2 linked regions of the Rhodohalobacter sp. SW132 genome follow. The protein of the gene in region 2 interacts with the protein of the main gene of each other region in a pairwise test. Links are inferred from orthologs where the notes say so. Each region holds a gene or a part of one and is shown on either strand. Other genes may lie near its edges.

Evidence for each region. Proteins that work in one complex are often made in the same cells at the same time.
Region 1: the proteins of DYD21_RS01220 (region 2) and dnaE interact in binary tests that used the Escherichia coli proteins (3 or more experiments, as listed by UniProt). The link is inferred for Rhodohalobacter sp. SW132 from one-to-one orthologs.

Annotation. Positions count from the first base shown.
Region 1 is NZ_QUOK01000011.1:134,340-141,981, forward strand. The notes cover bases 98-4,854. They hold dnaE (DNA polymerase III subunit alpha), read right to left. Parts: upstream 4,513-4,854; coding sequence 298-4,512; downstream 98-297. Other genes in these bases: DYD21_RS17650 (Gfo/Idh/MocA family oxidoreductase), read right to left, coding at 98-142; DYD21_RS17660 (hypothetical protein), read left to right, coding at 4,849-4,854. Also shown: more of DYD21_RS17650, read right to left, coding at 1-97; more of DYD21_RS17660, read left to right, coding at 4,855-5,547; DYD21_RS17665 (hypothetical protein), read left to right, coding at 5,607-6,284; DYD21_RS17670 (alpha/beta hydrolase), read right to left, coding at 6,287-7,117; DYD21_RS17675 (acylphosphatase), read right to left, coding at 7,236-7,520; DYD21_RS17680 (hydrogen peroxide-inducible genes activator), read left to right, coding at 7,580-7,642. UniProt on the Escherichia coli protein: DNA polymerase III is a complex, multichain enzyme responsible for most of the replicative synthesis in bacteria. This DNA polymerase also exhibits 3' to 5' exonuclease activity. The alpha chain is the DNA polymerase catalytic subunit.
Region 2 is NZ_QUOK01000001.1:289,943-298,034, reverse strand. What follows is about bases 3,250-6,130. They hold DYD21_RS01220 (pyridoxal phosphate-dependent aminotransferase), read right to left. Parts: upstream 5,332-6,130; coding sequence 4,168-5,331; downstream 3,250-4,167. Other genes in these bases: DYD21_RS01210 (hypothetical protein), read right to left, coding at 5,634-6,056; DYD21_RS01215 (helix-turn-helix transcriptional regulator), read right to left, coding at 5,437-5,637; DYD21_RS01225 (DUF6448 family protein), read left to right, coding at 3,572-4,171; DYD21_RS01230 (Crp/Fnr family transcriptional regulator), read left to right, coding at 3,250-3,453. In the rest of the region: DYD21_RS01255 (hemerythrin domain-containing protein), read left to right, coding at 1-403; DYD21_RS01250 (metalloregulator ArsR/SmtB family transcription factor), read left to right, coding at 422-1,057; DYD21_RS01245 (DUF488 domain-containing protein), read left to right, coding at 1,082-1,450; DYD21_RS01240 (hexameric tyrosine-coordinated heme protein), read left to right, coding at 1,555-1,821; DYD21_RS01235 (DUF2249 domain-containing protein), read left to right, coding at 1,880-2,632; more of DYD21_RS01230, read left to right, coding at 2,704-3,249; DYD21_RS01205 (plastocyanin/azurin family copper-binding protein), read right to left, coding at 6,479-8,092. UniProt on the Escherichia coli protein: Shows aminotransferase activity with methionine and histidine as substrates, and to a lesser extent also with phenylalanine.

The sequences.
Region 1 (7,642 bases), on a different replicon or contig from region 2:
CGGCCCTTCCACGCCCTCCCATCATAGCAACAACAATTTTATCGTTGGGCGAATAGATGCCTTTCGAAAAAGTTAGCGGCCCGGTAAGCCCGATTGCTGCTGTTGTAAGTGCGGATGTTTTGATAAACTTTCGTCGATCCATAGACCTCGTGATCATGTTCAGATTTGCATTGCTTTACTGGTTAAGCTAACATTATTTAATAACATTTATAAATACAAATGCTTGGCTCTATGTTTAATATTATTAGTACTCGATTGAAAAACCTCCAAGGGTTTGAAACCCTTGGAGGGTTGCCTCTAACTCGTTCTCGTCAACTGTACAGACTCTTTACCTACAATATTCCGCAAACCGTTCAGTAGTTCGTTGTTGGGTTCTACCACAAATTTCCTGACGCTCATATTCAGCGGGCCTTTTGCGTGTTTGCTTAGCACACGAAGGGTAACCGGAGTTTCGCCTTTGTGTATACTCATCAGCGTGGCCATCTCGTTGAGGTCATCTTTGGTGAGCAAAGAGGTTTCGAGCCGGAGTTTAAGCATCAGTTGGTTCTGAAATTTTTCGCGCAGGTTCTGAACCCGCTCCAGCGTATTGGCCATGATTTTGGGCTGCCCGCCGCGAAGACTCAGCGTACCGTCGAGCAGTACAATGGTATCCGGTGTCAGCAGTCCCTGGTGACGGTCGAACACATCACTAAATACAAGCACTTCCATCGCGCCTTGCAGATCCTCGATCTGAACAAATGCCATCGGGCGCCCTTTTTTGTCGCTGATCTGCTTCACGCCTGTAATAATCCCAACAATCTTAATCTGTTCGCGGTCGCTCATCTGACCGATTTTCTCCTCTGCAAGCGTATGTGATGCAAACAGCCGGATATCTTCACGGTATCGATCCAGCGGATGGCCGCTCAGATAGAAACCGATCAGTTCCCGTTCGCGGTTCAGCCGTTCGATATTGGTCCACTTCGGGCAGTCGCGCAATTTTGGTTCATCAAATCCTGATCCGGCACCACTGTCTCCTCCGAAGAGACTCGCCTGATTCAATCGTTTCTCCTCCTGTTTGCGGGAGGCGTAGCTGATGATATCCTCCACACTTGCCAGGAGCTGGGCGCGGTTATCATGCAGTGTATCAAAGGCGCCGGCCTGCACCAGACTTTCAATCGTGCGCCGGTTGCAAACCCGGGTGTCGATCCGCGAGGCGAAATCGAAAATAGAACGGAATTCGCCCTCTTTTTTACGCTCTTCGGCGATCTGTTCGATAGCATTAGATCCCACACCTTTTATGGCCGACATTCCGTACTGCACGCGTCCGTCACGCACCACAAATTTACCTTCCGCAGTATTGATATTGGGCGGGTCCACCGGGATATCAACCCGCTGGCACTCCTCAATGAAGAACGACACTTTTTTGATGTCGTTCATATTGTGGCTCAGCACCGCAGCCATATATTCGGCCGTGTAATTGGCCTTAAAGTACATCGTCTGGTATGCTACTACCGAGTAGGCTGCGGAGTGCGATTTGTTAAATCCATAACCGGCAAAAAGGGCCATCTTGTCGAATACATCTTTTGCCACTTCCTTGCTGTAGCCCAGATCCTGCGCCTGGTTCATAAACTTCTTCTCTTCCGGCGGCAGCAGATCAGCTTTTTTCTTACCCATGATCCGCCGCAGAACATCCGCTTCCCCGAGCGAGTAGCCGCCCATTTTCTGCGCTACCATCATGATCTGCTCCTGGTAGACCATAATTCCGTGTGTCGGTTTCAGGATTCCCTTCAGATCATCGTGCGGATATTCCACCGTTTCCTCACCATGTTTCCGCTTGATATAGTCGGGTATAAACTGCATCGGACCGGGACGATAAAGCGCGTTCATGGCGATCAGGTCATTTATCGACTCCGGTTTCAGATCCTTGAGGTGCTTCCGCATCCCTTCTGATTCAAACTGAAACACGCCCACGGTGAGTCCTTTTTTGAAAAACTCAAACGTCTGTTCATCATCCAGCGGGATATCGTCCAGGTTGTACTCAACACCGTGATTATCCTTCACCTGCTGGATCGCCGTTTTCAAAATCGAAAGCGTCTTGAGGCCGAGGAAATCCATCTTCAGCATCCCGGCATCTTCAATATATTTTCCGTCGAATTGCGTCACATACAGATCGGCATCTTTTGCTGTAGCGATCGGGATGTAGTTGGTCAGTTTATCCGGCGCGATGATCACCCCAGCCGCGTGGATTCCTGTATTCCGGACCGATCCCTCCAGCGTCTCCGCCATCTTCAGGGTCTGTCCTTCGAGATCATCTTTCTTTTTAATCTCTTGAAGATCGCGAACCTCCTTGATCGCATCTTCCAGCGAGATACCGATCGTATCCGGGATCAACTTGGCGATCCGGTCGGCATCCGGCAGCGGCAGATCCAGTACACGTGCCACATCACGGACCGATGACCGCGCCGCCATCGAACCGAACGTGATGATATGTGCCACCTGAGATTTTCCGTACTTATCCACCACGTAATCGATCACGCGCTGGCGTCCGTCATCATCAAAATCGATATCGATATCCGGCATCGACACACGTTCCGGGTTCAGGAACCGCTCAAAAAGCAGGTCGTATTTCAGCGGGTCAATATTGGTGATGCCCGTGCAGTACGCCACCACCGATCCCGCCGCCGAACCACGCCCCGGACCTACATACACTTCCATCTCGCGCGCTTTGGCGATAAAATCCTGTACAATCAAAAAGTAGCCGGCAAAGCCCATTGTTTTGATGATATTCAGCTCGTGATCGATCCGATCCATCACCTCACCATCCAGCTCATCGTACCGCTCTTTGGCACCTTCAATGGTAAGATGACGCAGGTAATCATCTTCCGTCTCAAATGGACCAGGCAGGGTAAAGTTGGGAAGAATCACGTCGCGTTTCAGTTCAAGCGGTTCCACCTTGTCCACAATCTCCTGCGTATTGGTGATCGCCTGCGGAACATCGGCAAAGAGGGCTTTCATCTCCTCCTGCGTTTTGAAATAAAACTGGTCGTTCGGGAACCCAAAGCGGTAACCGCGCCCTCGCCCAATCGGTGTGCTCATCAGTTCGCCATTATCGATACAGAGCAGCGCATCATGTGCTTTCGCATCTTCCTGCTCCATATAGAACAGGTTGTTTGTGGCGATCACTTTAACATCGTACTTTTTCGCAAATTTGAGCAGCACGCTGTTCACCCGCTCCTCCTCTTCCAGGCCGTGGCGCATCAGTTCGATGTAGAGATCATCGCCAAACAGGTCGATCCACCACTGCAGTGCTTCCTCGGCAAACTCCTCTCCCTTATTCAGAATCAGGTCGGGAATCTCGCCTTGCAACCCTCCGGTTGTGGCGATCAATCCTTCCCGATACTTTTTCACCAGCTCCCGGTCGATCCGCGGGAATTTGTAATAGTACCCCTCAATAAAACCGAGCGAGCACATCTCCGCCAGGTTTTGATATCCCTCACGATTTTTGGCCAGAAACACCTGCTGATGCCGCTTGTCGCGATTATCGCGTGTAAATTTTTTCTGATGGCGATCTTCCACAAAATAGCACTCACACCCGATAATCGGCTTGATACCGGCCGAATGCGCCTTCTGCACAAAACTAAAAATGCCGTACATATTCCCGAGATCGGTAAGCGCCACGGCAGGCATCCCATCTTTTTTCGCTTTATCGATCAAGTCATCAATACCGGCCGCTGCTTCTAAAACCGAAAATTTGGAGTGGGTATGCAGATGGCTGAACGAACCCGTAATTTTTTCACCGTCGGCTGCCTCTGCCGGCAGATCAATTGCGGAATCGTCCTCATCCGCCTCGCCGGTCACGCCTCTGCGCCGCAGCTCCTCCACCTTTGGCATGTAGTGGGCCGGATTGATCCACTCCCTGGGAGATTTGGTATCCAGCTCCAGGTCGTTTGGCAGGTTTGGTTTGATAACGCCCAGCTGAACCAGCTCCAGAAACGCACGCGCGGTGGCATCCACATCAGCCGCAGCATTGTGAGCCTCCTCGAAGCCCACATCAAACAGTTTATCGTGCAGTTCGGCAAGCGTAGGCCATTTGTAGCGACCGCGTCCGCCCGGAATCGCACAAAATTCAGTTGATTCATCCTTGGTATCAATCGGAACTTTTTTGTCAAGCGGATTCTCCCGCTCCATCCGCAGGTATTCCGATCCCATAATATTGAGATCGAACTCCAGGTTGTGGCCTACCACAAATGTAGTTCGCTCAACATCCCGATTAAATGCATCCATCACTTCTTCCAGCGGAACGCCCTCCTCCCGTGCCCGTTCGGTAGAGATTCCGTGTACCTTTTCAGAGTTAAAAGGAATTGTAAAACCATCGGGCTGAACAATATAGTCCCCCTCCGAGACCAATTTACCGGTGTGATCGTGGAGCTGCCAGGCAAGCTGCACACAGCGCGGCCAGTTGTCGAAATCTGTCAGCGGTGCGGAGTAGTTATCGGGAAGGCCGGTGGTTTCGGTGTCAAAAATCAGGTACATAAAAGGAGATTACTGATGGATGATTTTGCTATATCGTACGCTTCAAATATAAACGAGATTTGAACCATTCACAGGTTAAAATCGGAGGAATTTCCGGGATCAGGTTTCTTTTATTTTAATCGTTTCTAAAATTCCCTCAATACTAATAGAAATGTACAGATGACATTCAAAGACGGATATTTGACTGATTCTTACTTTGTCAACTTAAAGCAATAATTCTTTACCTTGAATATCTAATCAGGAACAAACAATGTTTTACAAACCCTCATTTATTTTTCGTCAAATATCAATTAGATTGGAATTGATATATTTAAAATAATTTTTAATTGATTCATCATGAGAAATTTAGCCATACTCGTTCTTTCCATTTTTATGCTGCAGCTTTCTTCAAATGAAATTTCTGCTCAGGTTGGACAAGAAATAAATACGTATCAAATGATTCAGGACCTTTCCCCTGGCTATATGGAAAGGTTTGAAAAAGAAATAGATGCTGATGGTTCCCCATATCTGTTCAATGAATTTCTTTCCGGCTCCTTAACATTCATGAATGGTAAAACTGTGAGCGATGTCCCTCTTCGATTCAATATTCATGAAGAGAATGTTCAGTTTCAGAATAATGGTAACATCTTCGTTCTGGATGCCGAGGTTATCAATAAAATAGAAATCACAGGTCAGAATGAAACCATTACATTACAAAAAGGGTTTGATGCCCGGCGGTTGAGTGAGAATAACTTTGTTGAAATTCTCGCAGATGGAGATGCAAAATTTATGGTCAAGTATTCAGCCACCCTCAGACAGGCGAATGCAAATTATGGGGCGTCAGCAAACACCAATGAGTTCTCAACTACTGAAACTTATTATGTTAAGTTTGGGAATGAAGATACAGAAAGATTGAGGCGTCTGAATGAACGACGAGTTTTACGCGTTTTTCCTGATCATTCAGATGAAATTGAACAATTTGTAAACAACAACAATCTTCAACTCGATAATGCAGATGATGTAGCTGCTCTATTCAAATACTATAATTCGCTATAAAGAACATACGTTGCATTACACCTCACGCATCAAGAATCAAACCATTCCTTACTATTTTTATGTCTAAGCTACTGCTATACCCACTTCTGATCGTTTCTCTTATATTAATTTCATGTTCAGGTACTACCAATCAATACATTTCACCGGATTACGAAGATCAGAATTTAAATGATTCTGTATCTATTTTTAAAATTGAAGAGTCAGATTTCTCTGAAACCAATCCCGATCATACGTTTGGAACTCTGAGTGCAGCAGAAACTTCGCTTTTCAATGAACGACTTTTTGAACTTTTTTCTGAGGCTACTGCAGCGGAAGTTACCCAACATTTGAATTTTTCAGATTTTCCGGATTTAACCTTTCAAGTACGCCATTTTGATCAAAATGGTACCTCTCTTCATATCCTTGCACCGGAAAAAGGCTCTAAGCTAACCAATGATGGTGATGGGGTATCTCCAAGATTTGTTTTACTTTTAGATGGGTACAATTTCAATATATTTCAGGATTTGGCACCTGGTTTTTCATATGGCGGCCATGAACCTGAAACGGTTACCAAAGCAAATTTTGAGACCAAATATTTAATTTGGGATAACCAGATACAGGATGCTGTTGGATGGGGGAAAGTGAATTCAGAACAGGTTGTAAATCTTGCTCAAATCAATGAAGAGTATGATAATCTTATTTTACAGACCATTAAAGAGATGATTCCACGTAGCCCTTTCGCCCCGCGCAGAAGTTAAAATCAGGAATCATCCGTATCACGGATCAACGAGCTCCAGCTCTCGGCAAACAGATCACGCGATGTATTAAAGCTGTCGTTGTGGCCTCCCTGCAGTTCCACAAAACGGGCATTTTTAGTTTCTGAAGCGATCTCATAAAGTCTTTTCCCGTGACGGATATTTACAATCCGGTCACTGCTTCCGTGCATCACCAAAACCGTATCAATACGGCTGGTGCGCAGATCTTCATCCACGGGAAATTGGATCGGGACTAAAAATCCCGGCACAAACGGGTAGACATCCGAAGCGATCTCTTTTCCATTGATGAATGATGAATCCAGCACCAGGGCCCGGCCATCAAACTCAGCCGCCTGCCGGGCTGCGACTGCCCCGCCCAAAGATCGGCCGTAAAAAATCATCCTCTCCGGCGGAATGCCTGCTTCTTCTTCCAGATAATTCACTACGGCAATGCCGTCAGTGTAAATTCCGGCTTCATCAGGCGATCCCTCACTGTTGCCATATCCGCGATAATCATATAAAAATACAGCCGCACCCTGGTTTACAATCGTTTCAGCAATCCCGATTCTTCCGCTGATATTACCCGCATTCCCGTGAGAATATATCACTACGGGCTGCTCACTGGCATCCCCGATTAACCAGCCGTGGATGGTTACGCCATCAGGCGTTTCAATATAATGTTCACTCCATTCCAACCCGAGCCTGTCCGGCGAATCGATCATTTGGCCCGAAGGGTGAAATATTATTTGATTTTGAAACATAATGAGTGCTCCTACCAGCAAAAGATAACCGGCTCCGATCCAAAGAATAAGTTTCACTACAACTTTAAAGCTCATAGAAATACTTTAGAATGATGGCATGACTCAATTTACCCTCATCAAATTCAACATTCGATGGCGGAGCAGAATTCACTTCTGCTGTTTATCAAACCGAAATTTTCGCCTTTTAGCACGCTTACCGCTTTACGGAAAAGTATTTAAATGATTCTTCGGTCACATTTTCAATTTTCACTACATCTACAGATTTAACTTTTGCAGCTACCGGACCCGATTTTAGTCTATTTTCCAGTTCATCCACTTGCTCTTCTTCACCTTCCAAAACCGCCTCAACATCGCCATTTCGTAAATTTTTCACCCAGCCGTTTACACCCAGACCACGTGCGTTTTGCTTCGTAAAATGACGAAAACCCACGCCCTGAACTCTGCCCGAAATCAAAAGCTGTTTCTGAATTTTACCCATAATCGTTCAAACTTTTTTATCTTGCTCTATTGCGGAGCATTCTTAAATTAAATGTACACATGACTCTAACACAACTTAAGTATATTGTCGCGGTTGACAAACACCGCCATTTTGCTACGGCA
Region 2 (8,092 bases):
GGTTCAGCTTGTTCACGGAAATCAATACACCTGGCTGAAAAACATTGAGTGGCATTTTAATACCCTGAACAATCAGCTTAAGCTCTACCTGTCGCTTGAAAATGAAACGCTCTTTCCGATGGCAAATGAACTAAATGATCGGAAGGAATCCATTCTGTATGGCAAGGTAAGAGATCTGAAACGGGCCCTTGAGATCCTGGAATCGGATCGCCCGAAAATTAAAAAAGAGATGGATAAAATCCGGGAGTTCAGTGATGGCTTTAAACATCCTGCCGGAGCGTGTTCAACATTGAGGATTATGAACAAAAACCTGGCAGATTTATCCACCCAACTTGAGAGATATTTCTCCATTGAGCAAGAGCATTTATTCCCCCTGATTAAAAATCAGTTGTATTCCACATAGTCTGTAACCCACTTTATTATGATTTATACCGGGCCTAAAAAAGACCTCCTTGACCTGATTAAACAAAAAGGCACGCTTTCGATGGATGAAGCCGTCACTCATACCGAGCTGGCTAAAACCACCCTCAGAGAGCATTTTCTACAGCTCGAAAGATATGGATATATCCGCCGTGAATACATTCGGTCAGGTCCCGGCCGCCCCAGCCTGCAGTACCAAATCACCCCAAAAGGGAATCGCCTTTTCCCTTCCTCAGAATCCGATCTCATTCGGGAGCTTCTGAAGTTTTTAAAAGAGCAGGGGGATGAGCAGACGATTGAACAGTTTTTTGAATCCTTCTGGGAGGAGCGCCTGAAGAAAGCCCGGAACAGAATGGACGAGGCATCTGAAAATGATTTAAAATCACAACTCGACAAGCTGATGGGATTTCTTGAAGAGGAAGGCTTCATGCCGGAGGCTGAATTGGATTCGGAAGACGGAACCATCACCATCAAAGAGTGCAACTGTCCGTTCAGAGAAGTGGTGAAAGAAACGCGGCTGCCCTGTAAACTGGAGGCGATGTTTTACCGGAAACTGTTTAATAAAAATGTTGAGCGAACAAGCTACATCGCTGATGGGGATTTCTCCTGTACCTATGAGATTCCTGTAAATGGTTAAGTGAAATTTTGTGACTTTAGCTTAATGAGCACCCTCAACCTTCAAATCAAACGAATTTATGAAGAACAATCGGATGAGGATGGTTGCCGGGTGCTGGTGGACCGCCTTTGGCCGCGTGGCGTCTCAAAAGAGGACGCTAAACTGGATAAATGGATGAAAGAGATCACACCATCACCGGAATTACGGAAGTGGTTTGATCACGATCCGGACAAGTTTCAAGAGTTTAAAAAACGGTATGAACATGAGCTGGCTTCAAAGGAAGAACCGGTTGAAAAACTGCTTGATTTAGCCGGGGATCAAAAAGTTACGCTTCTTTATGCCACAAAGGACGAGACACACAATCACGCAATTGTTTTAAAAGAGTTCCTGGAAAAAGCTTCCGATAACAGTTAAATCAAACCCTAAAAAAAGCAACAATCCATATGAACGCAAAATCACTACTAATCGCAGCAATGCTTCTGTTGGTATCCGTATCAGCCAGTTATGCCCAGGCTGAAATGGATTCAGAGCGGAATAAAGATACCGAACTCAGCCTGATTACCGACACTCCTGAAGAAGGCTTCCAGGTAGCTATTCAGTTGGCCCGTAAAGGAGTAACATCCGCACAGCCGGATAAGGAGGTTCTGTTTATGCTGCGTGAAGTCTACGCAAAAGATCCGGATGCCCTGATTGCTTCATCCCATGTAGTAGCCGTTCATTTTCAAACGGTGGCCGCAGCGAACAATTACTGGCGGAGTGATTCACAGTCAGAAAACAATCGATAAATTATATTATTTACAAGATAAAATACTCTTATAACTATATAATATAATAACACCTCCAATGAACATAACAACCGATGAATTCGATGTACGAATACTGATCCCGATCAAACGCCACGAGAAACTGCTGAAGCTTTTTAAAGATCTGCCGGCAGGGGATAGTTTTGTTTTTATAAACGATCATGATCCGAAGCCGCTTTATTACGAATTCCGATCCATCTTTGGGGATGTAGTGGGATGGGAATACCTGCAGCGCGATCCCGAGGAATGGAAAGTTCGGGTTACACGAACGGCTGATTCAGAAGCTGACAAAGACAACGATGTCTCTACACTGATCGATCTGCGAAAAGCCGATAAAAAAGACTGGAAATACACCCTTTTTCATCGCTACGGGATGATGCTTCCGGGAGATGTGATGGAGATCAGGGCTTCAGAAAAACCGGAGGAAATCCACCAAATCTTTCAAAATAAATTTGAAGGGGATCACACCTGGGAGTACAAAAAGCAAGATGACAATGAAACCATTATTCACGTCACTAAAAAAGCTGAAAATGATATCGATGCAACGGACATTACGGTCGTCAACAAGTTTGATGTGCGCCCTCATCCTCCGGCCAAACGTCATGATATGGTTTTCGAGGCATTTGATGACCTGAAGCCGGGAGAAGCCTTTGTTTTCATCAACGATCACGATCCCAAACCGCTCTACTACCAGATGGAAGCGGAAAATTCAGAACCTTTCAAGTGGGAGTACCTGATGACAATGCCGAAGGAGTGGAAAGTGAAGGTGATGAAGCTTGAAGAAGAAAGTTGATAAATAATTCAGGATTGTATACAAATCCTGAATGGCTTTGAAAATCAGCCTGGTCTTTTTAATGTAAATATATGTCTCAAAAAAGAACTACACCCCTGGAATCTCCATCTATAAAAAAGCACCATTGCACGGTTGATGTGCGAATGGAAAAGCTGGGGATGATTCCGTTTTTTCAGAGTCTTGACAGAGAAGCCTTGCAGCAGGTAAATGAAAAATTCAGCGCATCACATTTCTCAGCCGGCCACTCGATCTACGAAGAGGGAGATATTGCAACGTTACTTAGAGTTGTGGTTTATGGGGCTGTTAAGCTGAGCCGTTTTACTAAAGATGGCAAAGAGATCCTGGTGGATATGCTGAAGCCTGGAGAATATTTCGGCAGCCTGAATGAACTGGGTGAAGATCGTTATTCTGAAACAGCCACTGCACAAAGCGATGTCTGCATCCTTTCAATCGGGAACAGGGAATTTCGTTCAGTTCTGAATACGAATTCTTCCATTGCCGTTTCAATTCTGGATATTACCACAAAAAAACTAACCTCTGCCAGGGAGCAAATCCATCATCTCACCACACTTTCTGTTGAAAAACGGATTGCCCATATCCTGTTGAAATTATGTGAAAAATTTGGAGAGAAGAAAACGGTTGGAATTTTATTACAGCTGCCGCTTTCCCGCAAAGATCTGGCGGATATGACTGGAACCTCCACCGAAACCGCAAGTCGGATTATGAGCCGGTTTCAGCAGGAAGAGATGATCACATCAGGACGGCTATGGGTTGCTATTAATGATAAAGATGCACTCTCTGCAGTTATTTCCGGCACATAAATTACACACTGAAATATTATTTTCAACCTTTTTTGCACTTCTTTGATCCAGCTCATTTTAGTGCCGGCTGTACTCCTGTATGTTGTGTACAAATCAACAATATCAAATGGAGAACACGATGTATTCAACAGTTTTAAATTCCTCACTTCTAATAATAACACTACTCTTTACAGGTTTGATGCTGCCGAACCAGGCCGAAGCCCACTGCGACAGTATGGACGGGCCAGTGGTGCTGGCCGCACAGGAAGCTCTTATGACCGGGGATGTCAACCTGGTCCTGATTTGGGTGAACAAAGAACAGGAAGGTCAAATCCGGGAATCGTTTCAGCAAGCACTTGATGTGAGAGACGAAAATGAACAGGTCAGGGAGATGGCCGATATGTATTTCTTTGAAACCCTGGTACGGCTCCACCGCGAATCGGAAGGTGCAACCTATACCGGGTTGAAACCTGCAGGCACCGATTTCGGTCCTGTGATACCGGCCGGAGACCATGCCCTGGAAACCGGATCACTCAAAGAGCTTCGCGATCTTATTGTCCGTGAATTTGAAGCCGGGCTGCACGCCTACTTCGATGAAATGATGGAAGCCAAAGAATTTGACACAAATGATGTTGAAGCGGGCCGGAAGTTTGTTCTTAAGTATGTGGAGTTCATGCACTACGCGGCGCCGGTTTACAGCGCTGTAAAAGCAGAAAAGTCTGTGGATCATACCCATTAAAGCCCCTCAAGTCTCCGGCAGGCTTCTTTAAGCTCGTTTTCTTTCTTGGCAAAGCAGAACCGCAGCAGGTATTTGCCGTCTTTGGGGTTTGAATAGAACGATCCGCCCGGCACCGAGCCAATTCCCACGCGGTCAATCAGGGTGCTGCAGGCAGTTTGGTCGTTGCTAAATCCGGGCTGATCAGCCATCGGACGAAAGCTCGCCAAAACATAATAGGCGCCTTCCGGCCAGGGCACATCAAAACCGGCCGACTCCAGCGCACTGCACATCATGGTCCGTTTTTTATCGTAATCCCTTAGTAACTGCTCGTAATACCTGCTCTCTGTGGCAAATCCATCCGCAAGGCCGTGCTGCAAAGGCGTGGGGGCACAAATGTAGAGAATATCGTTCAGCAAACCCATCTTTCCGATAATCTCCTTCGGTCCCGATGCATACCCAAGTCTCCACCCGGTCATATTAAATGTTTTGGAAAAACTGCTCAGTGTGATAGTCCGTTCGAATGCTCCATCCATGGATGCCAGTGAAATGTGTTCCCGGCCATCGTAGGTCATGTACTCATACACTTCGTCAGTGATGGCGTAGATGTCATGTTTAATCAACAGGGACAGCAGCGTTTCCAGCTCCTTCCGGCTCCACACTTTCCCGCAGGGATTATTGGGCGTGGTGAGTACGATCGCCTTGGTCTTTGGGGTTATCAGCGATTCAAGTTTGTGGAAATCAACCTCCCATGAGGGACTGTGGAGTGCCAGTGATATCTGTTTTACCCCGCGCAGCTCCAGCAGCTTACTATGATAGCCGTACAGAGGTTCAAACTGGATCACTTCATCGCCGGGATTGAGCAGCGCAAAGGCAGCCGTTGCAAAAGCCCCGGTTGAACCTGCTGTGACCATAATATTTTCGGCTCCCTGGATAGGGGTCTGATTGAACGTCTTCACCTTTTCAACAATCCGATCCACCAGCGGATCCGCACCGCCAAAAGGAGCATAAATGGATCTGTCCTGATCGATCGCCTTCTTCGCTCCCTCTTTGATGGAATCCGGTGCCGGCATATCACAGATTCCCTGTCCCAGGTTAATGCCATTCACCGCATTCACACGTGCGGTAACCGACCTGATGTCACTCTGATGTATGCCTTCGGTAAGTTTGGATAGTGGTTTCATAACGCATCAATAAACGATTCATATGCTGAAAGAAGATCAAGATGAATACTTTAGGGGGATTTTACAAAGCCTGTTCAGACTTCTTACTACGATCCCGCATCAATATTAATTTGTTTCTTCATCCAGGAAAATTTCTTCTATTCTTTTATCAAACAGCCGTGCAATTTTAAAGGCCAGGGGTAAACTGGGATCATACTTCCCGGTTTCAATGGCGTTCACCGTCTGCCGTGATACTTCTAATTCGCTGGCCAGGTCTGCCTGGGTCCAGTCATGTTCAGCCCGCAGTACTTTGAGTCTGTTTTTCACTTGTACCTCCTCAGGTTGATGAATACAGAAACGAGATACGTAATCGCAATGATCATCACCAGATAGCTTATTTCGGCATCAAATGGTATCACATTTGTTGTATCTAACATAGTAAAAGCAATTCCGGCCACAACGCCCACACCAAGTGAAAATCCCATTGCCTCAAGTTGTACTTTTTGCATCATCTCATCTTGCATTTTAAGATGATTAATGCTTGCCATGATCATTCCAATACCAACCCCCACATTTAACAGTATTGCAAGAGAGTTGATCAGATGATTTTCTCCCCAAAATAATGCCGGACCAAACGCAGGGATTGCCACAGTCAGCACCCATAATATTGTCCATTTTGCAAGTCGGATAGTAGCATCCCTTGTTTGGCCCGGCCAGTCAATAGCATCACTTTCTTGTTTTTTCATGAGTCTATGTTAATTGTCTTTATGTTAAGTAAGCTTTACACAATATACACTAAAACCAGACCATGTCAATGTTCCTTTACAGAATTATTTAAATTTTAAGAATGCACTGTTTCTAATCCCAATAGTAGGATTATTGAAAGAGTGGATGTAAGCGAGTTATCGAAGAAGAATAAACGATGAGTTGTGAGAAATGAAATTGGCTCTTTCTTAGTCCGGTGCTTACGCGAAGTGACGGATATTATGCCTGGAACAAACCATTCAGTCCAGCCATCTTTAAGCACATAAATTTTGTTGAAGAATTCTGCAAGAAAACCATGACCGAACTCCGGCACATAAAAAAACCGGATACTCATCTTTAGATCATAAAAACAAGATCTAAACGATAATTATCCGGTTGAACGCGGAGATAATTTAGGTTTTCACTACTCTTCCGGTTTACGTTTCCATGCCGCAATGGCGATGAATAGTGCAAGCAGGGCCGGAATTGTCGTCCACATAAACGAGGCCATATCACGATCTGAGTCTGTTGCACGCACCCGTACTATTCCTTCCATATAGGGGTGCGGCGTACAAATGTAGCTGTATTCACCCTCCTCTTCAAATGTGTAGCTCCAGGTCTCAGCATGAGCCAGCATCGGGGAGTTCAGGTTTGTGGGTCCTTCTGTCGACACCACATTATGAATTCCGGAAAACTCACCTGCCAGGTAACTGAATACATCTTCATTGATCCAGGTTACTTTTGTTCCCGGATCAATTTCCAGGGTTTTCGGGTAATAGGAGTTTCCGATAATTCGTACCGTCACCTCATTCGTTTCGGGACCATAGGTGTGTGGCGGATCGATGTCCGGTGTTCCTGCCCTGAACGGTGACATAATTCTGTTCGCATCTTCCATCAATTCAGCCAGTTCTTCCTCTGAGTAAACAGGCCCCGTTGCTTCAATTCTCTTCGGAGTATCGGCATCCCGGTCGGCTACCAGCAGTCCGATTGCCCCCCGGCTGGTTGATCCCACAGCGTGAGAAAGCATGGTGTAGGCACCTTCGTCCGGCGGAACACGAAACTCAATCACAAAGGTATCAGATGGTCCGGCTGTAACCGTTTGTCCACCGACCAAAACATTTTCGGGATGGCCCTGCCAGTACGCGTAATCCCATATGATTCCCACAAGGTGAAATGTGGAGAGCAGATTCGGGCCTACATTCATAAAGTTGATCCGTACATAATCGCCCGGTTTAGCTGTGATAGGCTCTTTAACATACTTGAAGATCTCGCCGTTAAACGTTACATAGGTGGGATTCCCTTCTACAGCATTTTTTCCACTGGAATACCATTCATGCTGAATCAGGTCGATCTCTAAATCCGGTCCGTGGCCCAGCTCTTCCTCAAGCTTAAACTTCTGTTCAGCCGGTTCAACAATGATCATACCGTACTGGCCGAACATCACATGCATTGGAATTGCATGGCCGCCCGGTGCACAGTGGTACATATAAATACCAGGGATGGTTGCTTTGAACTTCACTGATTTTGACTGACCGGCCGGTATTTCACCAAGATATTTAGATGTCTGTGTATAGGCTGCATGAATAGAAGCTCCATGGGGAATCCTGCCGTTATTCTGAACTACAATCTCAACAATATCTCCTTCGGTTACCCGAATGGTCGGGCCCGGCACAGATCGATTCGTTCGAAAACCGTCGTACACTACACCGTTACCCAGGTAAGCCAGTCCTTCATCCAGTTCAACGGTAAAGCTGACATCCGCCTCCACTTCCTGATCTACATACCCCGTTGCCGGAATGGAAAGGTTCGCATCCCGTTCAATGACCTCGATAAAATCGTGATCCTGCGATGCGGTGTTTTGCTCACTTCTGAAGAGGTGGCTGGTTGCCTCAGAAAACTCAAGCGGCAGGTTTGCCTGCGCCTGCATGGCAGCCATCAGCTCTTTACCGACGAGCGTGCCTTTCATATCTTCCTCAATCTGTTTCTTGTACAGCGCATTACACGCCGGACACGCAAGTGCTGTTTCCACTGCTGCCAT